Regions from separate parts of the Mesorhizobium sp. M5C.F.Ca.ET.164.01.1.1 genome, predicted to be linked through region 1. Evidence: riboswitches for the same ligand, from Rfam matches in the RefSeq annotation. Region 1 holds a riboswitch; the other holds the start of a gene.
The links. A riboswitch is a leader RNA that binds a small molecule or an ion and turns the genes downstream of it on or off. The one in region 1 is predicted to bind cobalamin.
Positions count from the first base shown of each region.

Region 1 (9,223 bases):
GCAAGCGCGCGGATCCCATATTCGAGCGCCGGACCGGCAACCGCCCACGGCCCGAATTGCGCCTCAAGCCTTTCGACGGTCAGCGCGTCGGCTAATGCAAAGCCGAGTCGCAGGCCGGCAAGGCCAAAGAACTTGCCGAAGGAACGCAGCACGACAATGCCGCCTTGCTCGACATCGCCGGCCAGGCTTTCCGCGCGCGGGCCGACATCCATGAACGCCTCATCGACGACCAGCAACCCGCCTTTGGCGCGCAATTTTCCGGCAAGATCGAGCAGCTTCTTGCGTTCGATGATGCGCCCGTCCGGATTGTTGGGGTTGACGATGATGGCGAGATCGGCTCCTGCCAGGACCTCGAAATCATCGACCTCCGTCACAGCATGGCCGGCGATTGCCGCTGCCCGCTGATGTTCAGCATAGGTCGGCCCGAGCACCAGCGCCTTGCCGGGGCTCGCCAGCGAGGCGACGCGCGGCAACAGGATCTGCGTGCCCGGCGTCGCTACCACATTCGCTGCCGATGGCGCGTCATAAACGCTTGCCGCGACTTCTGCCAACTCGCGGACCCGCGCTGCTTCCGGCAATCTGGACAGGGCGGTGGCGGGCAGATTGAAAAACGGATAGGAGTGCGGATTGATACCGGTCGAGAGGTCGACGAAGGGCTGCGGCGCATGCGGAAAAAGCGCCCTCGCCCGGCCAAGGCTTCCGCCGTGATCCACCACTGTCGCCGCTCTATCAAGAGACTTCATGTCGATCCTGACCGCTTTCCTGTCACTGGTTGTTGAACTAGCCGTGGGTTACCCGGCCTGGCTGTTCGGCGCCATCGGCCATCCCGTCACCTGGTTCGGCAGGCTGATATCCTTTCTCGACCGCAGGCTCAACCGCGATACTGATTCCGACGCCCTGCGTCGGCGGCGCGGTGTTCATGCGCTGCTGATCATCGTGCTGGTGCCGGCCGCCATCGCCTTCGCGGTGGAAACCATGCTTTCGGGCATTCCCGCCGGACTGGTCCTCACGGCAATCCTGGCGACGTCGCTGCTGTCGCAGAAGAGCCTGGCCGAGCATGTCGAGGCGGTGGCCGACGGACTGGACAATGGTGGACTCGACATCGGCCGTGCTGCCGTCTCAAGGATCGTCGGCCGCGATCCGGAAAAGCTCGACCGAGCCGGCGTCTGCCGCGCGGCGATCGAAAGCCTGGCCGAGAATTTTTCCGACGGCGTCGTCGCGCCCGTCTTCTGGATCGGCGTCGGCGGGCTGGCCGGCGGCTTCGCCTACAAGGCCGCCAACACGGCCGATTCGATGATCGGCCACCGCACTCCGCGCCACGAGGCCTTCGGCAGGGCGGCAGCGCGCTTCGACGATCTGATCAACCTGCCGGCGTCGCGGCTGACCGCGCTGCTCATCGTGGGTGCCTCTTTCTTCGTCAAAGGCGCCGATGCCGGCAACGCCTGGCGCACCGTGCGGCGCGACGCGACAAAGCACCGCTCGCCCAATGCCGGCTGGCCGGAGGCGGCGATGGCCGGCGCTCTCGGCCTGGCGCTCGCCGGCCCGCGTTCCTATGACGGCGTCATGGTCGATGATGCGTTCATGGGCGAAGGCGGCCACCGCGATGCCGAGAGCGCCGACATCAGGCGGGCGCTGAAACTCTATCGGGTCGCCGACTTTTTGCTGATCGCGCTGTTCGGCTTGCTGTCGGTCATCGTCATCGCCGCCTGACGACGTTCAATGCAGATCCGCAACGCGGCCGGCCAAGATCGGCTAAAATAAAAAACCGCCTCGGCGGCGGGTCGCGGGCGCAAATCAGCACCATGCATAAATCCATAGCATAATTGCCGTCACAAAGCAACTTGAAGCCTCAAGCGCGGGTCAGAATTCTATGCCTTGCTGTGCCTTCACGCCGGCGGAAAAGTGGTGCTTGGTCACGCCCATCTCGGTGACGAGATCGGCCGCCTCGACCAGCGCCGGCTTGGCGTTGCGGCCGGTGACGACGACATGCAGGTTTTCGCGGCGCCCTTTCAGCGCCGCCACCACCTTGTCGAGATCGAGATAATCGTAGCGCAGCGCGATGTTCAGCTCGTCGAGCACCAGAAGGCTGATCGATGGATCGGCCATCAGCTCGAGCGCCTTGGCCCAGGCCGCCTCGGCGGCGGCGATATCGCGCTTCAGATCCTGTGTCTCCCAGGTGAAACCCTCGCCCATCGTGTGCCAGACGACCCGGTCGCCGAAGGCGGCAAAGGCGTCCTTCTCGCCGGTGTGCCATTTGCCCTTGATGAACTGGACGACGCCGACGCGCCTGCCGTAGCCGAGCATCCTCAGCGCCAGCCCAAAGGCGGCAGTGGTCTTGCCCTTGCCGGGCCCGGTGTTGACGATCAGCAGCCCCTTCTCGACCGTCTTTGCCGCGACCTCGGCGTCCTGCACCGCTTTGCGCTTGCCCATCTTGGCGCGATGGCGCTCCTCGTCATTGGGATCGATAGTATCAGCCATGTCACTTCACCTTGAGCGGCAGCCCCGCCACCATCAGCAGCACCGTATCGGACACTGCTGCGACTTGCTGGTTGAGCCGGCCGGCGGCATCGCGAAACCGGCGAGCCAACGCATTGTCCGGCACGATGCCCTGGCCAACCTCGTTGGAAACCACGAACCACGGCCCGCGCGGTCGTGACAGCACATCCGCCAGCCCTCGGCATTCGGCCTCAACGTCATGTTCGGCCAGCATATGGTTGGTCAGCCACAAAGTCAGGCAGTCGATCAGGACGGGCCGGCCGTCAGGCAGCGCCTCGATCGCGCCGATGAGATCGAGCGGCGCGTCGATGGTCGTCCAGCCCTCGCCGCGCCGCGACCGATGCAGCGCAATACGCTCGCGCATCTCGTCGTCATAGGCTTGCGCCGTGGCGATATAGGCCCACGGCGGCGGGCAGGCCGTCGCCAATTTTTCGGCATGCGCGCTCTTGCCGGAGCGTGCACCGCCGGTGACCAGGGTCAGCGTCCCGACAACGCGATCAGGCAAAGCTGTCGCGCAGGCCGGTCGCGGTGCCGGTCAAGCGGCCACGCACCACGCCGACGATGGCGCCGAGCACCAGCCAGAACACCAGATTGGTCAGCGTCACCGCCACCACGAACTGGTGATGCAGGCCTTCCGGGATCGGCGATTCGAAACTGTTGGGCTGCGGCGCGCCGACGATATGCGGCGCCACTATCAACGCTACGGCAATCAGCGCAAGTGGCAACGACTTGCGGAAGGCAAACAGGCCGAGACCGGCCGCGGTCGCCATCACGGTCGCCGTCCACCAGATCTGGCGCTGGGTGAGATCGGCCGCCGGTATCGCCGGCAATTCGGGCGGCAGGCCAAGGTTCGGAGCCAGCGTGAATACGGCAAAGCCGGCAAGGCCCCAGAACAGGCCCTGACGCCAATTGCCGATGCCGCCGGCGAACTCCGAAGCGGCGACCAGGATCAGCGCAAAGCCGATGCCGGTGACCACATTGGCAACGACATTGAAGGCGAAGCGCTCGAAGCCGTCGGCCGGCGTCCAGCCCTCCTCTTCCGGGGCGGCAGCTTCGGCCGGCGCTGGCGCCGCGCTGGTCATGGCATTGCTATCCCCGGCGTTCGCAGCCGGCGCCGCGGCATGGTCATGCGTGTGACCACCGCCGGCCTGTTCGTAGACTTCCGCTTTCAGAATGAGCGGCACGGTGGCATAGGCCTGCATGCAGGCGAGAACGACGCCAGCCACAAGCCCTGCGATCGCCGCGATGAACACGACGTTGCGAAACAGTGTCATGATGTCAGCCCCTCGTCAGTGGCAGGGAAACGCCATCGAATGGCGATAGTCGTGGGCGGCATTGTGGACCGCATCGATTTGCGAGAAGCCGACAAAGCCCATGACGAAAATGCCGAGAAATGCAGCAAGCGCCAGCTGCACGAAGCGCGACTGCGAGGAGACGGAAGCGCCGAGCGAGATGGAAGCGGTGTTCATGTCTTGTCCTTTCGCCCTCCACCCGAGGGCATAGAAGTCAGTTTTCCTGTCGCCGGCAGGTCTCCTGGCTCGCGGATCAACGCCCTTCCCCACCTTCCCGAAGAAACTCTTCAGTGGCATATGGAGCGGACTACCGCACACAGTTGCGGGGGCAGCCACGGCATTGGGCAGAAATTCACCCTCACCGCATTCCCTCTTGGTCCCTAACGGAACCGACGACGGCTGCGACTATAGGCAGAATCGTCGCGCCCGGCAAACCAAATTCCGCCAGCTACCAGCGCGAATGCGCCACGCGGTCTCAAGGCTTCGAGGCAGTGATCCGCTCGGCAACCAGCTGTTGCAGCCGCCACAGATGGCGGTCGTGAATGCCGCGCTCTTCCAGGTTTTTCACCGTGTTGTATAGGTAGTCGGCGCCTGATCCCCAGTGCCCGCAGGATGTGGAGAGCTTTTCGGCCACCTCGTCTTCCCCGAGCGGTCCGGCATAGGTCGTCCCCTTGCGGTTGATGACGAAGGCCAGCGCCTTGAACGGCCCGCTGTCGCTTGCCAGCGAGAGCAGGCGCGGACGATAGCTCGTCGGCTTCAGCGTCACCTCACGCCGAAAAAGCTTGTCGAGCTGCGCGCGGCGATCGCCATCGCTCAGCCGAAAGGCGACACCCTTGCACTGTCCGCCACGGTCCAGCGCCATCATCAGCCCCGGGCTCTGCTTGGTGCCGCGCCAGCGCGTCATGTTCATGCAAAAAGACCTGTGCCAGCCGCGCGCTACGGCGACACGTTCCTCGACGTGGTCGATTTCCGGCTTCCAAATCAGTGAGCCATAGCCGAACAACCACAGCGGTTCGGAGGCTGGGAGTTCAGCCTGGAATTCGTCGAGCATTGCGTCATAGTCGCGGTCATCCAGATGCGCCGCGTCCGGATTGGGACCGGCATCCTCGATCTCGCGCCAACAGCGCGCCACCAGTTCGGCTGTTAGCGACATCTGTCGTGCGGTCATGTCACAATCCCTTCGCTTCCGGCATGATTAGGCATCACGACCGAATCCGGCAATGCTGTCGCCCCAATTGACAACGAATAGCCGGGATGTCGGCTGGAGCATCTCAGGAGCCAGCCTTCATCGTCGGCCATGTCGACTATGTCAGGACCGTGCGGCTGGTGCCGCTCGCTCGGAGCAAACCGAACTGACCGCCGAATGGCTTTTTTCGCCCGAAGCGCTCGCCGATCCAACGGCTGATATCGACAACATCGTCGCCTTCGGCAGGCAGGTGCTGGAGGAAGACGCTGATATCTGCGAGATCAACCAGAAAGGCCTGCGCTCGATGCGCCACAAGGCCGGCGTGCTGATGCCCGAGGAATATGAAATTGCATCGCTTCCACAACTGGGTGCGCGAACGGCACGAAACGCCTCAGCCTAAGCCCTGAACATCGAAGTGGGTTGGCCCGCCTTCTTTTGTCGGGGGCAACCATGATAGTCGTCTTGCAGTGCTGAATCAGATTGCGAGACCATGAGCATCCCTACGCCGACCGTTCAGGACCGATCCAAGCGCATCATCGCCATCGACGTTGCCCGCGGGGTCGCTTTGCTTGCCATGGCGAGTTACCATTTCACCTGGGATCTCGAATTCTTCGGCTACACCGATCCCGGCCTGACCGCCTTCGGCTGGTGGAAATTCTACGCGCGCTGCATCGCTTCGACCTTCCTGTTCCTGGTCGGCGTCAGTCTGTTCCTCGCCCATGGCAAACAGATCCGCTGGAACGGTTTCTGGAAACGCTTCGCCATGGTCGCTGGTGCGGCGCTCGCCATATCGGCTGCCACGAGGCTTGCCACGCCGGACAGTTTCATCTTCTTCGGTATCCTGCACGAGATCGCGCTCGCCAGCCTGCTCGGCCTGGCGTTTCTGCGGCTGCCGGCGCTGCTGACGCTTGTTGTCGCGGCTTTCGTCATCACCGCGCCGTTCTACCTCAGGTCCGAGATCTTCGACCATCCGGCCCTTTGGTGGGTCGGCCTGTCGGCAACCAATCCTCGCTCCAACGATTATGTCCCGCTGTTTCCATGGTTCGGCGCCGTGCTTGTGGGCATCGCGGCGGCAAAACTCGCCTTCGCTTCCGGCATGCTGAGCCGGCTGGCGGGCCTGACGCCCGGCCGCTGGACAAATCCGCTGGTCTTTATCGGCCGGCACAGCCTCGCCTTCTATCTGATCCACCAGCCGGTGCTGATCGGCTCGGTCTGGCTGCTTTCGCAAGTGGTGCCGGCACCGGCCGAGACCAGGCAGGTCACCTTCCTGAAAGAATGTCAGACATCGTGCGAGCAATCGCGCGACACGGAGTTCTGCTCCAGCTATTGTGTGTGCATGCTCGATACACTCGAGGGCGAGGCCACGCTTGATCGGCTCTACCGCAACGACCGGGCTGCGGATTGGAAGGCACATCTCGATGAGCTCGCCGGCGCCTGCACTGCCAAAGCCGACAGCACTTTGATGGAGGGAGGAACACAATGACCGACCATCAACAGAAACCGGGGCAACCAAAACCGGGGTTTATACCGTGGCCGCCGCTGATCTATGTCGCGGCCATCGCCGTCAGCATCGCGCTTGGCTTGCTCTACCCGCTGCCATGGATCGGCGGCCTGCTCGGCGACATCCTGTTCGCGGCCGGCTGGGTGGCATTGTTCGGCGTCGTCGCACTCTGGTTCACGGCGATCCGCACCATGATCCGGGCAAAGACTACGCTCCACCCAAACGCCGTGCCGGACCATCTGGTGACATCAGGTCCCTTTGCTGTCAGCCGCAACCCGATATATCTGGCCAACACGCTGCTGCTGATCGGCGTGGCCCTTGTCTCGGGGATCGTATGGTTCCTGCCGCTGGCGATCATCGCCGCCTTCGCAACGCAGAAAATGGCGATTGAGGGCGAGGAAAAAGTTCTGACGACGAAATTCGGCAAGAAATACCGGGATTACGCGAAAAAGGTGCGGCGCTGGATTTGAGGCGTGCCGCAAGGTCTTTTCAGAGTAGAATTATCGAAAAGGCCGGTCAGGTGTTGACGCCGAGCTCCACCAATCGCTCGACGCAGGATTCCTCGGCCTGGTCGAGTTCGGCCAAGGTCTCTTCGAGGTCCCGGCGCTTCTGGCGCAGATCCTCGCGCTTTTCCTCAATGCGTTTGATCATCAGGTTGAGCTGACCGACCTCCCCGGGCGGCTCCTTATACATCTGGATGATTTCGCGGATTTCATTGATCGAAAAGCCGAGCCTCTTGCCGCGCATGATCTGGCGGATGAGATGCCGGTCCGACGGGCGAAACAGCCGCGTGCGGCCGCGCCGAACCGGCTGCACCAGCCCTTCGTCCTCGTAGAAGCGCAGCGTCCGCGTCGAAACATCGAATTCGCGGGTCAGTTCGGTGATCGAATAATATTCCCGCATCGTCACTCCAAATGCGCAGCCGCGCTGCGAGTTCCAACCATGCGGCCTCGCTATCGTCCAGACGCGCGTCAGAATCGGCCGACAGGCAGTTCCAAAATCTCGCATGGCATTTACGTAAAAGTCAATTGAAGGCATAACCGCACGTTCGCTCAGCGCACGCCGAACCACCATGTGGCGAGCCCGAGAAAGGCAAAGAAGCCGACGACGTCGGTGACCGTCGTGACGAAAACCGCCGAAGCCACGGCCGGGTCGATCTTGAACCGGTCGAGCAGCAGCGGGATCAGGATGCCGGCAAGTGCGGCGACGAACATGTTGATGATCATTGCCGCTGCGATGATGCCGCCCAAATTGGGATCCCGGAACCAGGCGGCCGCGACGATGCCGATCAGGATGGCGAAGATGATGCCGTTGATGAAGCCCACCCCCATCTCGCGGCGGATGATGCGGCCGGCATTGTAGATGTCGAGGTCCCTGGTTGCCAGCGCCCGCACCGTGACCGTCATGGTCTGCGAGCCGGCATTGCCGCCCATGCCCGCGACGATCGGCATCAGGACGGCCAGCGCCACGATGTGCTCGATCGTGCGGTCGAACAGACCGATCACCGAGGCCGCCAGGAAAGCCGTCAAAAGGTTGACGAGCAGCCACGGAACCCGCGAGCGCGAGGTCGAGAAAATACTGTCCGACAGTTCTTCGTCGCCGACACCGCCCATGCGCAGCAGATCCTCCTCGGCCTCCTGCTGGATGACGTCGACCACGTCGTCGATGGTCAGCACGCCGACCAGCCGCTCGTTCTCGTCGACGACGGCGGCCGACAAAAGGTCATACTGCTCGAATTCCCGCGCGGCCTCTTCCTGGTCCATCGTCGCCGGAATGGCGTGCCTTGTCTCATGCATGACCTCTTCGACCTTGACCGAACGCTTGGTGCGCAGGATCTGGTCGAGATCGATGGCGCCGAGCAGCTTGAAGCTCGGATCGATGACGAAGATCTGACTGAAGCGGTCGGGAAGGTTGTTGTCCTCGCGCATGTAGTCGATGGTCTGGCCGATCGTCCAGAACGGCGGCACCGCGACGAACTCCGTCTGCATGCGGCGGCCGGCGGTCTCTTCGGGATAGTCGAGCGAGCGGCGCAGCCTGATCCGCTCGGTGAAGGGCAGTTGCGACAGGATCTCGTCCTGGTCTTCCTTTTCGAGATCCTCGAGAATGTAGACCGCGTCGTCGGAATCGAGATCCTGCACCCCCTGGGCAATCTGCGCGTTGGGCAGGCTGTCGACGATGTCACGGCGGATCGCCTCGTCGACCTCGGTCAGCGCGGAAAAGTCGAAATCGGCGCCCAACAAGTCGACCAGCGCGCGGCGCTGTTCGGGATGAAGCGCCTCGAGCAGATCGCCAAGTTCCGATTGGTGCAGGTCGTCGACTTCACGCTTCAGCGTCAGCGTGTCGCGATCGGCAATCGCTGCACCGATCGCGGCAAGGAACGAAGACAGAATGGCGCCGTCCTCGCCATAAATGTCGGCGTGGCTGTCCTCAGCGGCCCTGGCGCCGGTCGTCTGTTCGTCCTGGCCTTCCACCAGCGCCTCCCGCCATCAGAATTCCGGAAAAGGTGCCTGTCAGGTCTAGAGCATTGGATCCAGAAGTGGAAACCGGTTTTGGGAAAATCCGATGCTCAAACACAAAGATAGAGCGGTGGCACGATTCGACCTGAGGCTCCGCAGCTCTATTGCGCAATGCGCGGGAATATCAAACGAAATCCACCCTTTCTCACCGGGGAGCGAAGCCAGGTGCAACCGGATTGAGGGACAGACGTTGATGCCGCACTCGGCGATCTCCAAGAAGGCGTAGGCTCAG
Region 1 covers NZ_SRTG01000004.1:57,684-66,906, reverse strand. Annotated here, with positions in the region: gene cobD (threonine-phosphate decarboxylase CobD) at 1-743, opposite strand, end outside; gene cbiB (adenosylcobinamide-phosphate synthase CbiB) at 742-1,710, shown strand; gene cobO (cob(I)yrinic acid a,c-diamide adenosyltransferase) at 1,861-2,478, opposite strand; gene cobU (bifunctional adenosylcobinamide kinase/adenosylcobinamide-phosphate guanylyltransferase) at 2,480-3,001, opposite strand; gene EN807_RS23000 (CbtA family protein) at 2,994-3,770, opposite strand; gene EN807_RS22995 (CbtB domain-containing protein) at 3,786-3,965, opposite strand; cobalamin riboswitch at 4,002-4,197, opposite strand; gene EN807_RS22990 (gamma-glutamylcyclotransferase) at 4,264-4,956, opposite strand; gene EN807_RS22985 (SRPBCC family protein) at 5,009-5,374, shown strand; gene EN807_RS22980 (DUF1624 domain-containing protein) at 5,465-6,457, shown strand; gene EN807_RS22975 (isoprenylcysteine carboxylmethyltransferase family protein) at 6,454-6,945, shown strand; gene EN807_RS22970 (MerR family DNA-binding transcriptional regulator) at 6,992-7,378, opposite strand; gene mgtE (magnesium transporter) at 7,528-8,946, opposite strand.

Region 2 (9,223 bases), on a different contig from region 1:
ACGCGATGCTGATCGACGACCTGCCGGACTCCGACCGATCAGCCTATCGCCGGACGATGCAGCGGCTGCTCGATCTGCCGATCCGCATCGGGCATGGCGGCCACGGCCCGAGCTTCGACGCCAAACGGATGCGCGAGATCGCCAACGGCTATCTCAGGCGGACAGACGGGATCGGCGCATAAGAGGCTTCGATGGCCGGCAGGACAGAGCCGGGAAGAGATGCGAGCTCGTGATCCCTGTCGGCAATTTGTTCTTGCTTTGTGCATTATGTTATCGATTTCCGCATAGTGCTGATCGCGCCAACAACCCGCCGCCAGGCGGGTTTCTTGTTTCAGGTCGGCGCTACTCCTCTTCATCAAGGGTTCGACTCCAGCCATGCATCTGGCGAGCGGGCGACACCGACCCGATAAATTAAATCTTCGTAATATCATCTGGTAACCGCGATCGCCGCCCTAGATACGGGGGCTGTCGATCCGGTCGGCTGCCTCCAGGCGAGACAGGCAAGACGACCCTCGACACGTCCGTCAAGATTCTGGTTGCCCGGCAGAGCATCTTCGAGAAGACTGGTGAAGGCCGACAGACGGCCTCAAGCAAACGGATTGTCTCGATGGTCACCCGCGGCTTCTCTTCAGGACGAAAGCCCCCTACGGATGCGGATGCGCGCATCCCGCCCGGGCAGTATCTCGAGCAAGGATTCCCGGTGCTGTCGGCCGGGCCGACGCCGCGCGTGCGCACCGAGGACTGGTCGTTCACGCTCAAGCACGGACCGCGGCCGATCAAGAGGTGGAACTGGACAGAGTTCAACGCACTGCCTTTGACCAAGATGACGCGCGATATCCATTGTGTCACCGCGTGGACCAGGTTCGACACGGCGTGGCAGGGCGTGCTGGTCGACGATATTCTGGCGGATGCCGGCATTGATCCACTGAGCCCCTTCACGCTGGCGCTGTCCTTCGACGGCTACACCACCAACGTGCCGACGAAAGATCTCACCGCCGGCAAGGCGATGGTGGCGCTGCTTTACGAAGGCAAGCCGATCACGCCGGACCATGGCGGCCCGGCGCGGCTGCTGGTTCCGCATCTCTATTTCTGGAAATCGGCCAAATGGCTGAACGGGCTGCAGTTCACCGAGCGCGACGAGCCCGGGTTCTGGGAGTTGCGCGGCTATCACATCTATGGCGACCCGTGGCGCGAGCAGCGCTATACGGGCGATCCATGAGCGACGGGCCGGCGGCGCAGTCGCCCTGGCAGACCGTCACCATCCGACGCATCGAAAAGCGCACGCCGCGCGTCACCAGCTTTTTCCTCGAGCCGTCGCGGCCCTTCGCCTATCGTGCCGGGCAGCATGTCGATGTCAGGCTGACGGCGCCGGACGGCTATCAGGCGGGTCGCTCCTACTCGATCGCCTCGGCACCGGAAGCCGGCGAGACGATCGAACTGGCGATCGAAAGGCTCGATGATGGCGAGGTCTCGCCGTTCTTCCACGATATCGCGGCTGTTGGCGACGAGGTCGAATTGCGCGGACCGCTCGGCGGCCACTTCGTCTGGTCCGACGGCGACGGCGGCCCGCTTCTGCTGGTCGGCGGCGGGTCCGGCGTGGTTCCGCTTATGGCGATGATCCGCCATCGCGCGGCGCGCAGATCGGCGGTGCCCGTGGCACTGGTGTTTTCCGCACGGGTCTGGGGCGAGGTGATCTTTCGCGACGAACTGATCGACTTCCACGATCGTCGGGACGGCTTCGATCTGGTGCTGACGCTGACCCGCGAGGCCGCCCGGCGCCCGGCGGACTATTCGCGGCGGGTCGATGCCGCGATGATAGAGCAATCGATGGTGCGGCTCTCCGCGCCGCCAAGATTCGCTTTTGTCTGCGGCTCGAATGCTTTCGTGTCGGCCGCCGCTCAGGCGCTGATCGATGCCGGCGTTCCGGCAGGCCTCATCCGCACCGAGCGCTATGGGGTTTAATGCATGTCGCGCAAAAGTGTGCAGCGGTTTTGCGATAACGACATGCATAGAAAACGACAACGTAAAGCGCGTCGCATAAGGCCGGCCAAACGCGACGCGCTTTAGCCGCCTCGCCGGTCAGGCGTCGATTTCGAGCGCCGTCAGTGGCTTCGTACAGCAGGCAAGGATGAAGCCATCATCGATCTCGTGATCGAGGATGCCGCCATTGTGGCTCATCTCGACTGTGCCCGAGACCTTTTTCACCTTGCAGGTTCCACACAGGCCGAACTCGCAAGCCGCTGGGATGCGCACGCCCGAAGCGCGCGCCGTCTGCAGCACGGTCTGGCCGGCAACGCAGTCGGCATCGACATCCGAAAGCGAGAAGCGGATCGGCGTTGCGGCCTCGGCAGGTGCCTCGACCCCGCCCTCTGCCGGCCCACCCTCTGCCGGCCCACCCTTTGCCAGTGATGTGAACGGGGCCAGTTTTTCCTCCACCACTGGGGCCGCAAAGCTCTCCTGATGATAGTTGGCCAGGTCGAATCCGGCCGCCTCAAGCATCTGCTGCACGGCGCGCATGAACGGGTCGGGACCACAGCAGAAAATTTCGCGCTCGCGAAAATCGGGCGCCAGCAGCGGCAGCCGTATCGCGTCGATCCGGCCCATATGGCCGAACCAGCCCTCGCGGCTGGAGCGCTCCTCGATCATGAAGCCAAGCGTTAGGCCCGGCATGCGGCTGCCGAGCAGTTCGAGCTCCTTGCGGAAGATGATCTCCTCGGGCTTTCGTGCGCAGTTGACGAAGCCGACATCTGTCCATGGCGCGCAGTCGTTCAGCCAGCGAAGCATTGACATCATCGGTGTCACGCCGGAGCCGGCCGAAATGAACAGATACTTGGCCGCGGGGTGGCTGTGCAGCGAAAAGTCGCCGGTCGGCCCATAGGCTTTCACGTGAACGCCGGGTTTCAGATTGTCGAACATCCAGCGTGTGCCGAGGCTGCCGGCCTGCGCTTTCACCGTCACCGCGATCGAGAACGGCCGCGACGGCGAGGACGACAGCGTATAGGTCCGCATCAGCGGGCCCTCAGTGGTCGGCAGTTCAAGCGTCACGAACTGCCCCGGTCTGTAGCGGAACCAGGTCTGGTTGTCGGAGCGGAAGGTGAAGGTCTTCACGTCAGGCGCCTCGTCGCTGACGCCGATCACTTCCAGCACCTGAAGCCTGTCGTTCCAGGGCGCCATTTCGTCGAGATGGCGGTAGAGCCCGAGATCCGTCATCGCATTCATACCCTTGACCTTTCTCAGGCGACGCTGCGCAACGCCGGCCGGCCGTCCTCGGCAAGGCGCGGCCCGATGAAGGAGGCGTACCATTCGACGAACTGGATGACGCCGCCCTCATGCAGTTCAGAATAGGGGCCGGGCTCATAGGCCGGCGACAGGATGCCGAAGGCGTTTTCCTCGACGATGCGGCGGTCCTGATCGTTGGTCTCGGTCCAGACATGGGTGAGTTCGGCGAGATCGTAATCGACGCCTTCGACCGCGTCCTTGTGGACGAGCCATTTGGTGGTGACGGCCGTTTCCGTGGCGCTGATCGGCAGCACGCGGAAGGTGACGGCATGGTCGCCGAGGATGTGGTTCCAGGTCGTCGGATAGTGATAGAGCAGCAGCGAGCCGATGCGCTCGGTCGAAACGCTGTCGGAAAGGTTCTTCTTCACCGCGCGTCTTCCCGTCATCGTGTAGCTGACGGCATCGCGCAGCAGCGGCGCGCGGGTGGCGCGATACTGCCCGGCCGGATCGATGCGGAACTTGCTTGGCAAGCCCGCCGCCTCGCATCTCGCCCAGTGCGCGAGCATCTCCGGATCGCTATCGGCGCCCTGCACGCCAGTCACGGTCGGCGCTTCCGGGAATGTCTTGCACAGTTCCGGATGGTTGCCGGCGCAATGGTAGCACTCGCGGTTGTTTTCCCAGACGAGCTTCCAGTTGCCCTTCTCGACGATGGTCGATTCGAAGGCGATTTTTGCCTCCCGCAGCCGGTGCGGCAGGAGGTAAGGCTCGATCATGGCGCGCATCGGCGCGAAATCGGCGGGCTCCTTGGCCAGGCAGATGAAGATGTAGCCGCCAACGCTTTCGCAAGCCACCGGCTTCAGGCTGAACTGACTCTTGTCGAAGCCGTCCGCCATCTGCCTTGCGAACAAAAGCCGGCCATCCAGCTCGTAGGTCCACTGGTGATAGGGGCAGACGAGCTTCGCCGCCGTGCCTTTGTCAGCGTTGCAGACGCGGCTGCCGCGATGCCGACAGGAATTGTGGAAGGCATTGATCCTGCCTTGCTGGTCGCGGACCAGCACGACCGGATAGTCGCCGATCTGGGCAGTGATGTAGCTGCCCGGCTTCGGCAACTCGCAATCGTGGCCGATGAACAGCCAGTCGCGATACCAGATCAGCTCCATGTCGAGCTTGAAGAAATCGGCATCGGTATAGAAGGGCTGCTCGAGCGAATAGCCTTCCCTGCGGCCGTGCAGGAGCCTCAGCATATCGTTGCGCGCATCCATGTCCTGTCCTCATAGCCGTCGCATCGGCCCGAAATCGGAATCGATTCGGAAAGCACGATGCGCAATTCATAGCGTTGGAGCGTACTTTGTGCGTCCAAATGGACGCACGTCGCTCCAAAGACTGAACTGGTGGTGATGGAGGAAGGATCGCTAGCAGGCCGGCGACAGGCCAGACATGCATTATCCACCTCTTGACCGCCCACCGCGATCAGTCGAGTCTAGAAATCTCGGGCTGGTTTCCGGGCTCTGGAGTGTCCTTGCGGGCTCATCGCGACACCTTCCCGGGCTTGTGGCCCAGTGGTCTCCCGTTGCGACTTGAACTCCACCACCGTTGCGGGGGCAGCGCCGGGTTCTGACCGGCTTCCCAATTCTCCGCTTCGTCGTCACCAAGCGGCACCTGAGTTGGCGTGATCTAATCATGAGGGCTGGCTGACTGTCGGCATGAAAGCGACATCGTATCCATGCGGCGCGACACGGCCGGCCATAAACCTGTGGGCCGGGGTTTGAGGGGGATGAAATTGCACCCGGGCTGCGAGCGCTGCCGGTTCTGAAAGCACGCAGGATGTTAACCATTGAGGGCGCCTAATGGTTAACGATTCGACAACAACTCGGCACCGGCTTTTAAGCCGCTTCTAAAATCGAACCGAACGGTTCGTTTCTGTTGACAATGCGTGCATGACGCTGTGAACGCAGGTCCGGCAATCCGTCAAATGGTCGAATGGCGCCTTTGGCATAAGCCTCTGAAAACTAAACGTAAAATAACACTATTAGAAGCATCTGGTACAATTTCAAGATGTAGATTCTTGGTCCACACGGAACAACTTAGTGATTGGAATCCGCCGAAGGGCCTTCCCACATCGGGGGCTGTCCGAACGACGCGAATTCCTCCCAAGACACGCCGCTAGACGGACGGAAAACTAAAGATACTGGAGTACTAAAAATGAAAAAGATTGCTCTTACTGCCGTCGCCGTTCTGGCCATCACCGGCAGCGCCTTTGCTGGCAGCGACCATTATGGGTCCAACGGCGCCAACCAGCCGACCGCTGCGGTCGACAGCTCGTACACGGCTTCCATTCAGAAGCCGGCTCACGCTGAAAAGCCCGTTGTCCAGGGCGCCGATCGCAACCTTTTCGGCAACAATTAACAGCTGATCCCAAACAGCAGCACGGCGTTGTCTTTCATAACGACTGCGGCCGCCGCGCTGAGGGGATACGAATCCAGGAGTACTAGAAATGAAAATGATCATTCTTGCCGCCGCCATTCTGGCCGTCTCCGGCAGCGCTTTTGCCGGCAGCGACAATTTTGGATCGAACGGCGCCAACCAGCCGGCCGCTGCGGTCGACAACAGCTCGTACACGGCTTCGATTCAGAATTCGGCTTCGGCGCAAAAACCGGTTCCGGCTGACGAGAAGCCCGTCCACGGCAGCGACCGTAACCTCTTCGGCAACAACTAATGTCGATCCTAACAGCAGCGGCGGCATTTGCCCGCCGCGCTGGTGGAACACGAAAAATCCAGGAGTACTGAAATGAAGAAGATCGTTCTTGCGACCGCCGCCGTTCTGGCCGTCGTCGGCAGCGCATTTGCCGGTAGCGACAATTATGGATCGAACGGCGCCAACCAACCGGCCGTTGCGGTCGACAGCTCGTACACGGCTTCGATCCAGAATTCGGCCCCGGCGCAGAATCCGGTTCCGGCTGACGAGAAGCCTGTCCACGGCAGCGACCGCAACCTGTTCGGCCGCTAACATTGACCTGAACGCACAAGAGCGGCGGGCTTTGCCCGCCGCTCTTGTTTTTTTGCCTTTTTTTTTGCCTTCGCCAAACTGCCTGTATCCAGCAGTTAGGCCGCCTTTGCTTCCGCCTTGTGGAGCGTGAAGGAATGTCCGTCGGCGTCGAAAATGTGCAGGTCTCCTGCATCGGCATTCAACCGCAGCGCAGCACCCCGCTTGACCTCGACATTGCCGGGCAGCTTGGTCACCAGCGGCAGGTCGGCGCGGCCGATGTCGACATAGACGAGCTGAACCTCGCCGAGCTGCTCGACATAATCCACCGTTCCCTCGAAAAGATAATCCGCGCCGGTGGCGATCATCAGATCCTCCGGCCGCACGCCGAAGCTGACCGAAGCGCCCTTCGCCGACGCCGGCGTGGCGATCGGCACCGTCGCCTTGCGCCCGCCGACATGACTGACGACGGTCGGGTCGCCTGATTTGTCGATTGTCGCCGGCAGGATGTTCATTGCCGGCGAGCCGATGAACTGGGCAACGAACAGATTGCCGGGTTTCTTGTAGAGATCCATCGGCGTGCCGACCTGCTCGATATGGCCCTCCTTGAGCACAACGATGCGGTCCGCCAGCGTCATCGCCTCGACCTGGTCGTGGGTGACGTAGATCATCGTTGTAGCCGGCATCGACTCCTTGAGCTTGGCGATCTCGATGCGGGTGGCGACGCGCAGTGCCGCGTCGAGGTTCGACAGCGGCTCGTCGAACAGGAAAACCTTCGGGTTGCGCACGATGGCGCGGCCGATGGCGACGCGCTGGCGCTGGCCGCCCGACATCGCCTTGGGCAGGCGGTCGAGATATTTTGTCAGCTGCAGGATTTCCGCGGCCTGGCGCACCCGCTTGTCGATCTCTGCCTTGCTCTCCTTGCCGATCTTCATCGAGAACGCCATGTTGTCGTAGACGGTCATGTGCGGATAGAGCGCATAGGACTGGAACACCATGGCGATGCCCCGCTTCGACGGCGGCACGTCGTTGACCACCTCGCCGTCGATCCGGAGCTCCCCGGAGGTGATTTCCTCAAGCCCGGCGATGGACCGCAGCAAGGTCGACTTGCCACAGCCGGAAGGGCCGACGAAGACGATGAACTCGCCCGACTTTATGTCGAGGTCGATGCCGTGGAGAATGTTGAGATTGCCATATGATTTCTTCACTTGCCTTAGCGTGACATCGGCCATGATTCCCTCCAGTGAATTGCAAATTCAGTTGACACGCCCCAACCAGGCGCCGTAGCCGCCGAGGCGGATAGAGCCGACGCCAGTCTGTCCCGAAAACCCGTGCCCCGGCAAGGGTTGCAGCGAGCGTCCGCCGAGATCGATTTCGGCCGGTCGGCTGCCAAGATTGAAGGCGCAGACGATCTGCTCGTTGCCCTCGCGGCGCGTGAAGGCGACCGTATCGCCCTGGCTTTCGATGAAGTCTATTTCGCCCTTGGCCAGCGCCGGATGCGAACGGCGGAAAGCGAGAAAGCGCCGGTAGTGTTCGAGCAGCGAGCTGTCGTCGCCCTGCTGCACATCGACCGCTTGCGATAGGTGCTTGGCGGGCACGGGGAGCCAGGGCTTTACCTTGGAGAAGCCGCCATTGCCGTCGGCGCCATTCCAGACCATCGGCGTGCGGCAGCCGTCGCGGCCCTTGAACTCCGGCCAGAAGCGGATGCCGTAGGGGTCCTGCAGGTCCTCGAATTGCAATTCCGCTTCGCCAAGGCCAAGTTCCTCGCCCTGATAGATGCAGACCGAACCGCGCAGCGACATCAGCAGCGCCGAGATCACCTTGAGATAAGCGGTCTGGTCGGCCTCGCCCGCCGCCCAGCGCGAGGCAGTGCGCATCACGTCATGGTTGGAGAAGGCCCAGCACGACCAGCCGTCGCTCGCAACCTTGCCGAAGGCTTCCAGCACCGAACGCACCTTTGCCGCGCTGATCTTTTCGGGCGCCAGGAAGTCGAACGAATAGCACATGTGCACGCGCTTGCTGCCGGCGGTATAGGCCGCCACCACCTCGAGCCCGCGCTGCGAATCGCCGACTTCGCCGACCGCCGCCGTCGCCGGATATTCGTCGAGCAGCGCGCGGAAGCGTTCTAGGAAGCCGAGATTTTCGGGGCGGCTCTTGTCGTAGAGATGGTCCTGGTAGTTGTAAGGGTTGACGGAAGGAGCGGTCTGGTCGTTGCGCTCTTCGGGCGGCAGCGGCGGATTGTCCTCCAGGCCCTGGCTGTGGAAGTAGAAGTTGATGGTATCGAGGCGGAAGCCGTCGACGCCGCGCTCCAGCCAGAAGCGGGTGACATCGAGCAGCGCATCCTGGACCGCGCGGCTGTGGAAGTTGAGATCGGGCTGCTCGGCCAGGAAATTATGCAGGTAATATTGCTGGCGGCTGGTGTCCCACTGCCAGGCCGAGCCGCCGAAGATCGACAGCCAGTTGTTGGGTGGCGTGCCGTCGGGCCTGGCGTCGGCCCAGACATACCAGTCCGCCTTCGGATTGGTTCGGCTCGAGCGGCTTTCCCTAAACCACGGATGGATGTCGGCGGTATGCGACAGCACCTCGTCGACCATCACCTTGAGCCCGACCCTGTGCGCCTCGGCGGTCAGGGCATCGAAATCGGCCAGCGTGCCGAACATCGGATCGACGTCGCAATAGTCTGATACGTCGTAGCCGAAATCCTTCATCGGCGACTTGAAGAACGGCGAGATCCAGATGGCATCGACGCCGAGCGCCGCGATGTAGGGCAGCCTGCCGATGATGCCCTTGAGGTCGCCGATGCCGTCGCCGTCCGAGTCCTGGTAGCTGCGCGGATAGATCTGGTAGATCACGGCGCCTCGCCACCAGTCGCGGTCGACTGCGAGGTCGGGTCTCAACGTCGCTTTCACAGCGGATTGCATGAGCTCAACCTCCCTTCACCGAGCCGGCAAGCAGCCCGCGGACGAAATAGCGCTGCAGCGAGAAGAACACGATCAGCGGCACGACGATCGTGATGAAAGC
Region 2 covers NZ_SRTG01000001.1:491,511-500,733, reverse strand. Annotated here, with positions in the region: gene EN807_RS02310 (MBL fold metallo-hydrolase) at 1-182, shown strand, start outside; gene EN807_RS02305 (molybdopterin-dependent oxidoreductase) at 608-1,219, shown strand; gene EN807_RS02300 (FAD-binding oxidoreductase) at 1,216-1,962, shown strand; gene EN807_RS02295 (hybrid-cluster NAD(P)-dependent oxidoreductase) at 2,080-3,210, opposite strand; gene EN807_RS02290 (aromatic ring-hydroxylating dioxygenase subunit alpha) at 3,234-4,481, opposite strand; cobalamin riboswitch at 4,694-4,897, opposite strand; gene EN807_RS02285 (DUF680 domain-containing protein) at 5,422-5,625, shown strand; gene EN807_RS02280 (DUF680 domain-containing protein) at 5,714-5,935, shown strand; gene EN807_RS02275 (DUF680 domain-containing protein) at 6,008-6,226, shown strand; gene ugpC (sn-glycerol-3-phosphate ABC transporter ATP-binding protein UgpC) at 6,322-7,434, opposite strand; gene EN807_RS02265 (alpha-glucosidase) at 7,459-9,123, opposite strand; gene EN807_RS02260 (carbohydrate ABC transporter permease) at 9,128-9,223, opposite strand, start outside.
Region 2: it holds a riboswitch for cobalamin, as region 1 does, so the genes downstream of both, EN807_RS02290 (aromatic ring-hydroxylating dioxygenase subunit alpha) here and EN807_RS22995 (CbtB domain-containing protein) in region 1, are expected to answer to the same signal.